Linked DNA regions of Teredinibacter purpureus. The main gene of each other region encodes a partner of the protein of the gene in region 2 in a complex. Links are inferred from orthologs where the notes say so. Each region holds a gene or a part of one and is shown on either strand. Other genes may lie near its edges.

Region 1 (7,228 bases), 1.9 Mb from region 2 along the record:
GTTTTTATTCGTGTACTGCGCACCTGTGGCGCGTTGGCAAAGCTCATGCCCGAGCTTGACGCGCTATTTGGTGTTCCACAACCCGCCGCGCACCACCCTGAAATAGACACAGGAGAACATGTACTTCTGTGCATGCAGCGTAGCGTTGAACTCAGCCAGCATTCCGAGGTTCGTTTTGCCGCACTTATGCACGACCTGGGTAAGGGGCTCACCCCCCAGCATCAATGGCCCAAACACCACGGCCACGAAGAGACTGGCTTGCCGTTAATCAACGCGCTGTGCAATCGGCTAAGCGTACCTAACCCTCACCGCGAATTGGCATTGGCCGTCGCGCAATTCCATACTCACTGTCACAGAGCCTTTGAGCTGAGCACTAAAAAACTACTCGAAACACTCCAACGCCTTGACGCTTTCAGGCGGCCTGAACGATTCGAACACTTTTGCGTATGTTGCCAAGCCGACGCCCAAGGCAGAACAGGGTTTGAAAGTAGGGCTTACCCGCAAGCCGAATTTTTTCAAGCCGCGCGTCTCGCAATGAGTACCATCGATACCAAAGCCATTGCGGCACAAGGCCACAAGGGCGCGGCATTTGGAGAAGCCTTACACAAAAAACGATTATCGCTACTAGAATCGTTCAAGAAAAATTATAAGGTGAAGGAATAATGAACAACCCCGCACCCGTTGCTCTAGTAACAGGTGGCGCCCGAAGAATAGGCGCCGCTATTGTGCAACAGCTTCACACCGCAGGTTATACGGTGGTGATTCATTGCGACCGGTCACTGCCTCAAGCGCACGCTTTACGCGAACAACTGAATACAGTGCGCGCTAACTCCGCTTTCGTCATTCAAGCAACACTCAGTGGCGCCAATACTGCACAGTCTATCGCACACGATCTATTACTGGCGGTAGGCCGGTGTGATCTCTTAGTCAATAACGCCTCGAGTTTTTTCCCCACACCTCTCGAGAGTCTCGACGAAACCGACTGGGATGCCCTATTCAACTCAAACGCAAAAGCGCCTTTATTTTTGTCGCATGCGCTGCGCCAACCGCTAAAACAGGCCAACGGCTGCATTATTAATATTGCCGATGTGCACGCCCACCGGCCACTAAAAAATCACACTATTTATTGCATGGCCAAAGCCGCAAACCTAATGCTTACACAATCTTTAGCGTTGGAGTTTGCACCGCATATTCGCGTAAACGGAATTGCCCCTGGCGCCATATTATGGCCAGAAGATTCAGACGGAAATTTAATTGAGAACCCCGCAAGACTAAACTCTATCCCACTCAAGACCATAGGTGGCTGCACCGTTATCGCCGATGCGGTGCAATTTTTGGCAAAACACAACAACTACATTACCGGGCAAATACTGAATATTGATGGGGGAAAAACCTTGCAGCAATAGCTGCGAAAGGTAGGGAACCGCCTATCGAATATAGGCGGTACAGGTAAAAACCTACCAGCTTCTATACCTTCTCCAAGGTTGTGAGGTACACCTTAGAAGAGCGTAATTGCCGACCTAAGGCATTGCTTTTACAAAAGCGTGAAAACTACGCTGTGATGCAATGAGCCACTCTGGGCGCGCTGCCCCTTCACCAGCATCAGACAAAGATTCATGGTAAGCCATCAAACGCTGAAGAGTATCTTGATCTTTTGTATCCGTATCGACCATAAGCACGTGAAACCCGCTGTTAAGCAAGTCTTGGAAACGTTTAAATTCGGCGCTACGCACCTGAATGCCGTAAAACCCTCCTTCCCATGTTGAGAAAAAAAACAACACCGCGGCTAAAAATACAAACGGAAGCCAGTCAATCGCTGTTTCAGCTTTGTAGACAAATCCAATAAGCACAACGATAACGGCTAGCGATGCACCAATCGCGGCGCCAACAAGCCCCGAACGAAGAATATCTAAGCGCGCAAAAGGATTAACTTCATGAAGATGTCGTTTTTCCAATTCAGCATCTTGCTGACTAAGAATGTGCACCTGTTCTTGAGAATACCCAGCATCAAACAAATCAATTTCAGCTTTTTCAATATCGGTTAAGTCATTACTCACATAATAGTAACGTCGCATAGTTGCCTCCAGAAAGGTTTTCTCGTGATCAAATAACAATGTTATTTTTCACATATTTGAAAGGTATACGAGAAAACGTGTTCGCGAGATTAAAGGTATCTGTTTTTAGACACCGGTGCCAGCACACGTTTAGACGGACATATGATAAGCGCTAACGTTTAAAATAACGAAGGGTTATGCCAAATACGAAAAGTGTAGAATATGATGCGCACGGCACAGTGATTTAGCGTTATGGCTAAGTACGACCGTCATTACGGGGCGAGCGATTCGCTAGGGCCGATTTTCATTCACTTCCATTTAAGGGGTTATAAAAAGTGGCTCACTCAACATTCAGCGGAAAAGGTACTACCCATAATTTCTGCGAGGTACTATCAAAACGCTCCCATAGAGCCTTATATGTTTGTTCGCTTCCTGGGTAATAACTATTGGGTCTTAGATCGGCCATTGGCAATAATACAAACGCATTTTTTTTAATTTCATCTCGCGGCAATGAAATACCTTCCCATTCACCTTGCTGCTGGTCATACGTAAGAATATCAATATCTAAGGTTCGCGCGCTAAACTTTGCCGAGGATCTATCCCTGCCATGCTTATTTTCGATGGATTTCAGTACAGAAGATAATTCCCCCACCGACAAAGCCGTATGCATAGCAACCACAAGGTTGTAGAAATTATCACCCTGAAAACCAATCGCTTCGCTTTCATATACCGGCGATAATGCCAACGTACCAAATTCAAGCGCCAAAGATTTCAGCCCAGAGCGAATATTTAAATCCCGTTCAATATTACTTCCAACACTCAACAATACCTCTGCCATTGTGTTTAGCGCTCACCTCTCTCTATACGGATGCCAACACTTTCGGCTCCTCGTAATGCGCCTGGTTTACTAACACTTAGGCACAACCACGGCACTTTAAATTCTTCGCGAATAATAGCAGCCACTTGCTCCGCCATAGTTTCAACCAAGAAAAATTCCGATTCGCCAATAAATGAAATCAATCGCTTCGACACTTTTTTATAGTCTAGAGCATATTGAATATCATCTGTTTCGGCGGCTTTACGGATATCGTGCGCCATTTCTACATCGAGGCGAACCGTTTGCTTAACTTCTCGCTCCCAATCAAAAATACCAATAATAGTATTGATGCGTAAATCGTTAATAAAAACTATATCCATAAACTACAGAGACTCCAAAGTATCTAACGGCCAGCGAGGCATGACATCAACCGCTAACCCCGTTTTTTGGCCTGCGACTAAACGCTGACATCCCGCAAACGCGATCATTGCGCCATTATCGGTGCAAAATTCATGGCGCGCATAAAATACTCGGCTATTAATTTTTGCCAATGCTTCTTCCAATCGCTCGCGCAAACGATTATTCGCAGACACCCCGCCCGCAATAATCAGCGTATTCATATTACATTGCTGCAAGGCTCGCCGACATTTAATGGCGAGTGTATCAACCACGGCTTCCTGAAAAGCAAAGGCTATATCGGCACAGGTTTGATCATCGGGCAACCCGTCGGCCTGAGCATGCTTCGTTACGGTGTTTAACGTAAACGTTTTCAAACCACTAAAACTAAAGTCTAGACCGGGCCTATCCGTCATAGGGCGCGGAAACTTAAATCGCCCCGGCGTACCCTTTTCTGCTAAGCGTGCTATATGAGGCCCACCGGGATAATCCAAATCCATCATCTTCGCGGCTTTGTCGAACGCCTCTCCGGCGGCATCGTCGAGAGACTCCCCCAACAAGGTGTACTCACCAATTCCTTTAACCTCCACTAACTGCGTATGCCCGCCACTGACCAGTAGCGCAACAAAGGGGAAGTCCGGCGGGTTGTCTTCGAGTAGGGGCGCTAATAGATGCCCTTCCATATGATGCACACCAATTGCCGGCACGTTCCATGCGTAAGCCAATGAGCGCCCCACGCACCCCCCCACCAACAACGCACCGATTAAACCTGGCCCGCACGTGTAGGCAATAGCATCGATCTTATTTTGGGAGTCCGTACGATCAAGAATGCTATCGATAAGTGGGATAAGCTTACGAATATGATCGCGGGATGCTAGCTCAGGTACGACGCCACCATACTCGGCATGTAGCTCAATTTGACTGTAAAGGTCGTGCCCAAGTAAGCCGGCCTCACTGTCATAGACCGCTACACCGGTTTCATCACAGGATGTTTCAATTCCTAATACACGCATGTTTCATCTCTTACTGAACAATAAACCCCAATACTGCAGGGCCATAGACCTTAGCCAAAAATTACAACGCCAGCCACACCAATCACAACACCGTAAACAAGCATAGCGATGGCGGTACGTTTTAGGATATAACCTTCTTTATCACCGAGCGCGAGTACAGAAGCAACAGCAACAATATTGTTAATGCACACCATATTACCCATAGCACCGCCCGCCGACTGCAGCGCCAAAATGGTTGTTCGATTAAGGGCGAGGTCTAGCGCAATTGAATCTTGAATACCGGCAAACGTTAAATTGGATATAGTGGCCGAGCCCGAAAAAAACGAGCCCAAGGCGCCGAGGAATGCCGCAAAAAACTGCCAATTGCTACCGGTAATCTCCGCTAGATGCGACCCAATTAACGCAACCGCCGACTGCTCGCCACCCATCATCATTAAATTTACAAACACCAACGCACCCAATAAAGCAACAACCGGCGTTTTCATTTGCTCGACCGTCTCTTTAACAACAGTGCGCGTACTACCGTCTTTAAATAGCTGCAGGGTTAAAAGAGCGATAACACCAAAAGGAAGCAACGACGGAACATATAGAAAACTATGACTCCACGATTCAGACGTATTAAAAATATTCGTGAGCGAAACCACTAGTGCTGCACTTACGGACAAATCGCCCAAACTACCAAGGCCTACGCTTAACACGGGCTCTTTTAACAACAACAAAGGCTTTATACCCAGCTGAGGAACCCGCGTAATAATTAATAACAAAACCGTTCCCCATAGGGGAAAGGTAGCCTTCACTAGCGCTTTAACCGATACACGTGGCGCGTTCTGAGCATCTGTCGCACGATCCACGGCCTCATCGTCAATTTGACGGCCATCACTTGGCGTTTTTTCAAGCCCTATCCCCCATCGCGCTAAGAGTATCGTCAAGATCAACCCAATACCGCCCCCCAATAACGCCGGAAACTCATAACTACTATAAGCAATCGCGACATAAGGTGTAACGCAGCACAGTACACTGAGTACGATAAAGACAATATTGCCCATGATTTTTCGACGATCGACAATAAACATCAAGGCAACGAGCACTATGAATAGTGCCGCGATACTGTTCAACCAAGCCGATTTAATGCCTACCTGCGCCAGCTCAAGCTCGCTTAATGAAACGGCGGAAAGACCGAACCATGTGGGGGTTCCTACCGCTCCAAAAGATACGGGCACACTATTGAGAATCAAACAGAAAATGGCCACCCGAACAGCGGGAAAACCCAGCCCCACCAATACAGGCCCCGCCAATGCTGCAGGTGTGCCAAAACCACTGGCTCCCTCTATTAAAAACTGAAACGCCCAGCCCACTATCATTAGTTGGGCTATAGCGTTGTTGGAAATACTATTAAGCCCAGTGCGAATAATCGCTAACGCGCCTGTCGCTTCCATTGTTCGGAATAAAAAAATAGCACCCGCAATGATTAAAATGGGGGTCCACGCGACCAACAAGCCATCAACGATTACGGCATGCACTTGGTTTGGGTCACGCTCAAAAACCACCAACATTAAGCTATAAAGTACCAAGGCAGAAAGAGGTAGCGCGCGAAAAGATGGCAAGCTATTTTTTTTCGTCATGAGGTAGATGAGCAACACAATCGGAAAATAAGCAGAAAACAACTGAAACATAGGAACAACAATCTCGCATTCGGAGCAAATCAAAGAGCGGGTTCCAGTGCGATTAATCGCCCGAATCCCCACCAAAGTAAAGGCGCATAGACTAAACTATCGCAAGGTAAATTTCCTTATCAAAAATAAGGGAAATCTCTCGGCCTTACCCTAGTGCGGTTGAGGCCTAACTGAATGTATACTCCCCCTCCTTTCCCTACAAAGCTAATTGAGTACGAGACAAACAAATGAAAGTAGCGGTTTTCAGCTCCAAACCTTACGACGAAGAACATCTCACCAGCGCAAATACAGAAACTGGCTTGGAGCTCACATTCCTTGAACCCCAACTGACCGCTCAAACCGTTGCCCTCACCAAAGGCTTCGACATAGTCTGCTGCTTTGTGAACGACGTGATCGATACCGCCGTTGCCGCCCAACTGCAGGAAAACGGTGTAAAACTGGTTGCTATGCGCTGCGCAGGCTTTAATAACGTCGACCTTGATGCCTGTGCTAAACACAACCTACCCGTCGCACGCGTACCTGAATACTCTCCTAATGCTGTCGCAGAGCACGCAGCGGCACTAATTTTGGACTTAAACCGCAATATCCACCGTGCGTTTTCACGCATTAGAGAGAACGACTACTCACTTAGCGGTTTAATGGGTTTCGATTTATACGGCAAAACTGTTGCTATCGTAGGCGGCGGCCGCATAGGGCAGTCAATAATTCGCATAATGAAAGGGTTTGGTTGTCGCGTTATCTGTTTCGATCCCATGCCCTCCGAGGCACTCGTTGAAACCGGCGTAGAGCTCGTCAGCCTCGAACAAGTATGGGCCGAATCAGACATTATTTCGCTGCACTGTCCGCTCGTACGCTCTACCTACCACATTATTAATAGCAATACGCTCAGCCAAATGAAAAAGGGCGTAATGCTTATTAATACCAGCCGCGGCGGGTTAATCGATACACCGGCCATCATTAAAGCCCTAAAAAACGGGCAAGTAGGCTACTTAGGGCTAGATGTTTATGAAGAAGAGGCCAACCTATTTTTCGAAAACTACTCTAACCAAGTATTACAGGACGACATTTTCGCCCGCCTCACAACGTTTAAAAACGTTGTAATTACGGGCCACCAAGCGTTCTTTACACATGAAGCCTTACAAGCCATTGCCGAAGTAACACTCAATAACATCCTTCACTTCGATAAAGGTGAGCTCGATAAAATGTGCTTGGTTAAAACCTAGGTTACCGCGTGACAAATGGCCCTCATGGCGCCAAAGTCGAACCCCAAAAAAC
Region 2 (7,178 bases):
CCGTACTCGCCAGTTAAAATGGCGCGCAGGCAAATGTAGTACCGTCCAATGATGATGATCTAAATTGGCCACGAGCCCATGCCGCCAACGTCGATGGCTTTCGGCATCATAAGCAGAAAGAAGAAGAATTTTCATAAACGAAAAACCGCAACACGTCATGTTCCCCTAAACGAGTTGCGACTTTATAGGGGACGATTTACTGAGGTACTGTGCTTTTTAGGATAACAGCATCGAAACCCGCTTGGCAAAGTAAGTGGGCAGCGATATCAGCGCGACTACCGGCATCGTCGGGTACGACATAAACATTAGTACGCCCCAATTCTGCAAGGGAATTACGTAACCGAGAAAGTGGGATATTGATCGCGCCAGGCAGGTGATTGATTCGAAATTCCATAGGCATTTTGACGTCGAGTAACTTATAAGGTTTTTCGAGTTTTTCAAGCCCTGCATTTTCGACGTAATGCACAACAGGTGCTTTTAGCAGCGCATTAAAATTCTCTGAATTCAAACGTTTCAAACGCCCGGATGTAAGCATTTCTACACTGGCATTGCGAGGCGTGTCACCCAACAACGACTCTTCACCAAAGAATTGGCCAGGGTGGATAACAATATCAACACTATCCGAATGATTGTGAACGCGGGCACTGCCAGAAACGAGCACATAAAAAAAGTCGCCTCTTTCACCCTCTTTTACAACCATTTCGCCCTTTTTCATGCTCACATCTTCGAAGCGCAGAAATAGCTCTTGCACTTGCGCTAGAGGTACTTTTGCGAATAGAGGGGCTTGTAAGAGCGCGGCCATCCAGTCGCCACCTTCCTCTTCGTGAAGCTCGGCAACTTCGAATTCCCCGGTCGAATATTCCATGGTATCCAAATCGGTATCCACTGCAGATTGGCTCCATGCCATCAAACGATCCAATGTTTCGGTATCAATCGAAAATACCTTAACGCTGGGCGATTTAGCAACGCCTGAGCACAACGTGGGCGATTCGGGATTCAGTGAATTATGGGCTGCAGCGGAATCACCTAGCACCGTAGACACGTAGAAGGCGCTATTAATGAGATCTACCTGTCCGTCGAGCAAGTAGTACTGTGTGTTAACAGGCCTGCCACGCTTAAACAACATTTGACCTTTGCCGTATTCTTGTACATCTATTTTAGTGAGCGCTTCCTGCAAGTATTCGTCGTCCAGCCCGTTAAAGGGCACAAAGTTTTTTAACGTTTGAATATCCAGCATTTAAGTTCCTCGTAATTTGCTCACATTTTGCCCCGTTTTTCGCCGATGTAATGCGCTCAAAATCACCCAAACTCAGGAACAGAACCTCAATTCAGTTCAAAACATTCCAAATGGGGCCTGCACCTGTCGAAAAAAATGACAACTTTTCAAAGGGGGGATTCTACGCGCCAATCAACCAAAGTGTAGCAACTAACGTCACAGGTTGGAGCAATAAGGTAGATTTTTAACCGTTAAAAAGCGGTTCAATAGTGTATTCATATGCACCAAATCTATCACGCCGGCGAACTCTCTGATGGAGTGCATTGCGAAGGTCGGCACGCCAATATCAACCGTTGTTATACCAATACCAGCCGCTGTAATCGGGCCTATGGTGCTCCCACATCGAGTATCTGCACGCGTCACATAAGTCTGTAATGGGAGACTGCTCGGCGACGATGCCAACCATCGCACTAACGCTGCTGTAGCGCTACTCGTTGCGTAACTTTGGTTGGCATCAAACTTAATAACAGGCCCCTTGTTAATAATCGGCCCATGCTTGTCATCGTGTTTATTGACGTAATTGGGATGGACACCATGGGCATTGTCCACCGAAAACATAAGCGAGCGGCGCAAGGTAATTTGCCGTGACTCTCCTCCCACGGTAAGACGCTCAATGACTTCATCCAATAAGGGCCCTTGAGCGCCAATATCAGATCGACTACCGACCTCTTCATGATCATTACAGATGAGTACGCTGGTGTGATTCGTTCCTGCATCAATCAACGCCCTTACACCAAGATAACAACTTAGCAAGTTATCCAGCCGAGCACTTGCAATAAAGTCATTCTCTAAACCTAGCACTGCAGGCGGCTGCGTATCATAGAAGCTCAAATTAAAATCGAGTACTTCTTTCGCATTTTTATCATCGAGTACATCTAATAGGAGTGCGCGAAAACTTTTTGGCTCGTCGGCCTGATGCAAAATTGCATTCATATCTGTCTGAGGGTTTACGCGGCGGCTATTATTAGCCTCTCTGTCTAGATGAATCGCTAAACTCGGTATACTCGCTATCGCGTTTTCAAAATCGATCAGGGCGGTTTTAAGTTCCCCTGATGTCGATAAATAAGATATTCGCCCAGCAATGGAAAGATCCCTATCAAACCATGGGTTTAATAACGCCCCACCGTAAACCTCTACACCCAACTGCGCATAACCTTTACTTTGGATTTCCGGCAAAGGCTTTACTTTCAAGCAAGGGCTGTCGGTGTGAGCACCAATAATACGAATACCGCTCTCTTCCACAGCTTCTGTACCCACTATAAACGCCAATACAGATGCGCCGCCACGCACCACAAAATAGCGACCACCTGGCGTTAAATTCCAGCGTTCCATCTCATTAAGCTGTTTAAATCCTTCTACTGATAATAATGTCGCCATACTCTGGGCTGCATGATAAGGCGTGGGGGATTTTCTGACAAAATCTAATAAACCGTTCGTTAATTCAAGTGATGACATAATAATTCTCTACTAAAGCGTGTACGCAATTAACAAAACACCCAGCACTAAACGATACACCACAAAGGGCATCATACTCAGTCGATTAATAAAACTTAAAAAATAATGGATACAAAGGTAAGCACTCGCTCCAGAAAGTAAAATGCCAAGCCCCAGCGCCAACCAGTCAACCTCGGCATTTCCTAACACTAACTCCAAGCCTTTGTATCCGCCGCCAAGTAGAATGATGGGCATTGAAAGTAAAAAGGAAAACTTCGCTGAGTCTGTACGTGAAAAGCCCAAGAATAACGCCGCTGTAATTGTAATGCCGGAACGAGAAGTGCCAGGAATTAACGCAAGCGCTTGTGCGAAGCCAATAATAATAGCCGCATATAATGTCAATTGAGTAAGATCTTTCACTTTGCTAGGCAATCGATCTGCCACTGCGAGTACTACACCAAATAAAATCGTTGTTGTCGCAATGACACTCGTAGAACGCAGATTGGCTTCAATGTAGTCATCAAATAACAAACCAAACACCCCCGCCGGAATGGTTGCCGCGATAATACACCATGCAACCCGCCCATTCGAATTGGTGCCTTTACCCGCAACCGATAATCCCCACCCCGAAATAAGGTCAACAATATCTCGACGAAAATAAAACATCACAGCGGACAAAGTTCCCACGTGTACAGCAACATCAAACGCCAACCCCTGATCTGGCCAGCCCAAAAGTTCTTTTGGCAAAATTAAGTGCGCAGAACTAGAAATGGGTAAAAATTCGGTTATTCCTTGAATGAGTGCGAGCACAACAACTTGAACGATATCCATACGGGGCCTCAAAAAAGTATTAAGTGATAATTCTGACGGTATTCACTGTAAAACCGAGAGTTGAATAAGAATAGGGGGAGAATTAGCGATCGCGGATACGCTGGCGCTTTTTCCACGTAATTTCATTACGTAAATATATTGGCTCTACCGCTGTAAAGGCATAAGCCGATGGGCTCATTTTTGGTTTATAGGATTGCACCGCTAGCGCCAAGGCAGCTTCAGCGCGAGGTTTAAAATCTGGAGAGATTTTGGAGACAGGAGTATCAACTAGAGGTTGAACGCTCCAGCCATGCCCTACCCCGTGAACATCCTCCAAGCTAAATTGTGCTTTTAATTCCTCTAACGCGCAAAGAGGCGCGCAGACCGCAGCCGGTATCACGGCTTCACAATGCTCATTCTCTGCACGGTAAGCCGACCAATACACTTCACCCATCCGGGCATCTAGTGCAGGAACGATAATTGAACCGGACATACAAGATAATGTTGCCCGATATTGCTCAGCCATGACATCCAGTGTATTCAACCCAATAACCGGCAATTTTGCGCCGTAAGAAAGCCCTTGGATTATCCCTAAGCCAATACGAATACCGGTAAAGGAGCCAGGCCCTCGTGTTACCGCTAAAGCATCTAAATCGGATAAGGCGATTTTAGCCTCTTCTAGCACTTCGTTAATAAGAGGTAAAAGTACCTTAGAGTGTGATTTGGGTGTGTCGCAGTATCGCTGCACGACAGTCGAGCCGTCGGTTACGGCAACTGAGCAAACTTCGGTTGAAGCATCAAGAGCGAGTAATTTAGACATAGCGTTGTATCAATAATAGTGGGTAACGAATATAAAAATGACAGAGATCGCTATTTTCCGACTCGGAACCAAAGAACGCAAACAAAAATCCCCCGAAAATTGCTCTCCGAGGGATTTTTTAACCACTTACGCTGAAAGTATCTCAGTTAAATGATTGTGCGTTAGCCAAATAGCGATTATTACGCTTTCTTAGCTGGACGACCACGACGCTTAGCACCAGCTTTAGCTGGCTTCTTGGCGGCTTTCTTTGTGCTAGCGGCAGCTTTTACCGCAGGCTTTTTAGCAGCGGCTTTTTTAGCTACGGGCTTAGCTTTAGCAGCGGTTTTAGTCGCTTTAGCGGCAACTTTTTTAGCTTTTGCAGCAGCTTTTGCCTTAGCGGCAGCTTTTTTAGCTACTGTTGCAGCTTTGGCTTTAGCTTTCTTTTCTGCGGCTTTTACTTTTGCTTTTGCTTTTTTCTCAGCAGCGGCAGTTTTAACAGCTAACTTCTTGGCAGCTGCTTTAACTTTTTTGCCGTCAGCGGCAGCGCGAGCTTTAGTCCAGCGTGCAGCGAATGCAGCACTTGCTTTAGCAAAATCAGCTTCGGCTTGGCTAGCAAGAGCATCTTTAAGCGCAACAACTTTCGCAATAGCAGCAGCTTCTGCAGCTTTTGCAGCAGCTAAGGTTTTAACCGACGCTAATACAGCTTTAGCATCTGCAGCAACTTGTTTTGCAGCAGATGCCTTTTCAGCAACTTTAGCAACGGCAGCTTTTGCAGTGGCCGCTTTTCGTACATCAACGGGTTTCTTAGATTTAGCAGCAGTAACCTTTGCAGCAGAGGCTTTAGCGCGAGCATCAGCAACTGACTTAACAATGGCGGCCAAATTGGCAGCAGCTTTATCAAATGCTTTTTGTGCTTTTGCTGCAGCAGCGTCTACAACTACTGGCGCGGCTACGGATTTAGCAACTTTTTTAGCCGCTGGACGACCCGCATTTTTTGCAGCGGCCGGACGACCACGTTTCTTGGCAACTTTTGCCATATTGAGTTCTCCTCACAAATCGTATTTGTTTTCTGATTTTTGCTGAATCATTCAGCTCCAATCAGTTGCATAGCACCTTGAATAAAAAGACACCTAAGCGTCTGGCGGGGATATTATTTTATCTGTCGGGAATTTGCACGCCTTTGATGATGTTTTTTAACCAAATAAGGCAGTTTTCTTCCTAAATTTATCAAATTAATAATTATTCTTCGATTAATGGGTATTTTTTTGTTTCAAGTTGAAAAATATTCACACAATCAGAAATTGGATACAGCTCAGATTTAATCCTTCACATTCAAAATACAGCACCCATTCCAGCCTTTTCATCCACTCTATTTCTACCCTTCCACTATAGAATAGTTGATAAAGCAGAAATTATCTTTTCAGTGTTTGAATTCGCCCTTACCGACACAGAATTCCCCTTTATCCTCTAGCGCTGACCAATCGTTAGTTTATTTGTTCACGCAAAACCGAAATGCTGCACATCTTTCGAAGACAATTTGGAGCCTGGAGTTTATCGGAGGGCTCAACTCAAAAAAGAGGCTCTTACCTTGGACGATATCAACCAATATACAACGAAGAAATCTACTCGACATATTGAATCAAAATTCGCATAGGCTATGCGTAAACACGGTAACAACCTTAAATTCCAATATAGAAAATTGCTTCTACGCAGAATCAGCCCACGCGTTTCATTACAACGCTGCCTGAACAACTACGCCAAAAGACACCATTTAAAGTCAATCGAGTTGCACTTAAGGCAACATCGACGGTACATATCAACGATGAAGGCGATTTTTTTGGGAAACGAGAGTGTTACGTGATTAGTGTAAATAATGAAGGTTCAAACGTTGGCTCGCTGAATAACGAACCGCGCCTGCCATAGAGAGAAAGTATCTTTTCATGCGATAAAAAAGCCTGAACCTCTCTTATTCGCATCCTGTTTTACTACAACAGCGAATTAGGTGGATCCAGGCTTTCATTTATCTTATTTAAAGGCGAGATAACAGCGCCTTAACGCAATCTATTGAGCTAATGTCCATTCGCTCGCTAGAATCATTTCGATAAGACAGCTAGAACGTTGCTTTTGATCTCTTCAAGTGAGCCAACACCGTCAACACGGTTAAAACGCACGTTTACATCAGTATTGTTCTTTTCTTGATCCTGATAGTAAGCAACCAAGGGTTCAGTTTGTTCGTGATAAATGGATAACCGATTCCGTACGGTCTCTTCTCTATCATCTTCACGTTGAACAAGCGGTTCGCCCGTCTCGTTATCCAAACCATCTTTGCTTGGCGGGTTATGAATGACGTGATACACACGACCTGATGCTTCATGAACACGTCGCCCACTTAGACGAGCAACTATTTCTTCGTCGCGTACGTATATTTCAAGCACATGGTCTATCGCTACCCCAGAATTACTCAGGGCTTCGGCTTGCGGAATCGTTCGCGGAAAACCATCAAATAAGAAACCGTTGATACAATCATCTTGTGCAATACGCTCTTTTACAAGATCGATAATGATATCGTCTGATACGAGACCACCCGATGCCATAATATCTTTTACTTTTACACCTAAAGGAGTGCCGGCTTTAACTGCCGCACGGAGCATATCACCGGTAGAAATTTGCGGTACGCCGTATTCATCCATTATAAACTTGGCTTGTGTACCCTTACCTGCTCCTGGAGCACCTAATAAAATTGCTCGCATTGATTTCACCTCGTTAAGAATTTAATAAGTTTCTGATCACAGCCCATATAGGCCAGACACAATAGCGACTAAACGGCCATAGGTGCTTCACCCAGTGACAGTCGTATTC

The links.
Region 1: the proteins of tsaB (region 2) and tsaD are in contact, whole or in part, in a solved structure (PDB 4WQ4), measured with the Escherichia coli proteins. The link is inferred for Teredinibacter purpureus from one-to-one orthologs.

Annotation. Positions count from the first base shown.
Region 1 is NZ_CP060092.1:2,135,795-2,143,022, reverse strand. What follows is about bases 2,268-5,146. They hold tsaD (tRNA (adenosine(37)-N6)-threonylcarbamoyltransferase complex transferase subunit TsaD), read right to left. Parts: upstream 4,281-5,146; coding sequence 3,255-4,280; downstream 2,268-3,254. Other genes in these bases: H5647_RS09280 (L-lactate permease), read right to left, coding at 4,331-5,146; folB (dihydroneopterin aldolase), read right to left, coding at 2,898-3,251; folK (2-amino-4-hydroxy-6-hydroxymethyldihydropteridine diphosphokinase), read right to left, coding at 2,395-2,892. In the rest of the region: H5647_RS09310 (multifunctional CCA addition/repair protein), read left to right, coding at 1-663; H5647_RS09305 (pteridine reductase), read left to right, coding at 663-1,406; H5647_RS09300 (hypothetical protein), read right to left, coding at 1,521-2,075; more of H5647_RS09280, read right to left, coding at 5,147-5,953; H5647_RS09275 (2-hydroxyacid dehydrogenase), read left to right, coding at 6,181-7,176.
Region 2 is NZ_CP060092.1:4,078,917-4,086,094, forward strand. Bases 2,483-5,311 are described here. They hold tsaB (tRNA (adenosine(37)-N6)-threonylcarbamoyltransferase complex dimerization subunit type 1 TsaB), read right to left. Parts: upstream 4,341-5,311; coding sequence 3,624-4,340; downstream 2,483-3,623. Other genes in these bases: H5647_RS18210 (M18 family aminopeptidase), read right to left, coding at 2,483-2,731; H5647_RS18215 (undecaprenyl-diphosphate phosphatase), read right to left, coding at 2,744-3,541; H5647_RS18225 (hypothetical protein), read right to left, coding at 4,520-5,311. Also shown: H5647_RS18200 (tRNA-queuosine alpha-mannosyltransferase domain-containing protein), read right to left, coding at 1-135; H5647_RS18205 (cyclic nucleotide-binding domain-containing protein), read right to left, coding at 197-1,237; more of H5647_RS18210, read right to left, coding at 1,433-2,482; more of H5647_RS18225, read right to left, coding at 5,312-5,356; adk (adenylate kinase), read right to left, coding at 6,413-7,069. UniProt on the Escherichia coli protein: Required for the formation of a threonylcarbamoyl group on adenosine at position 37 (t(6)A37) in tRNAs that read codons beginning with adenine.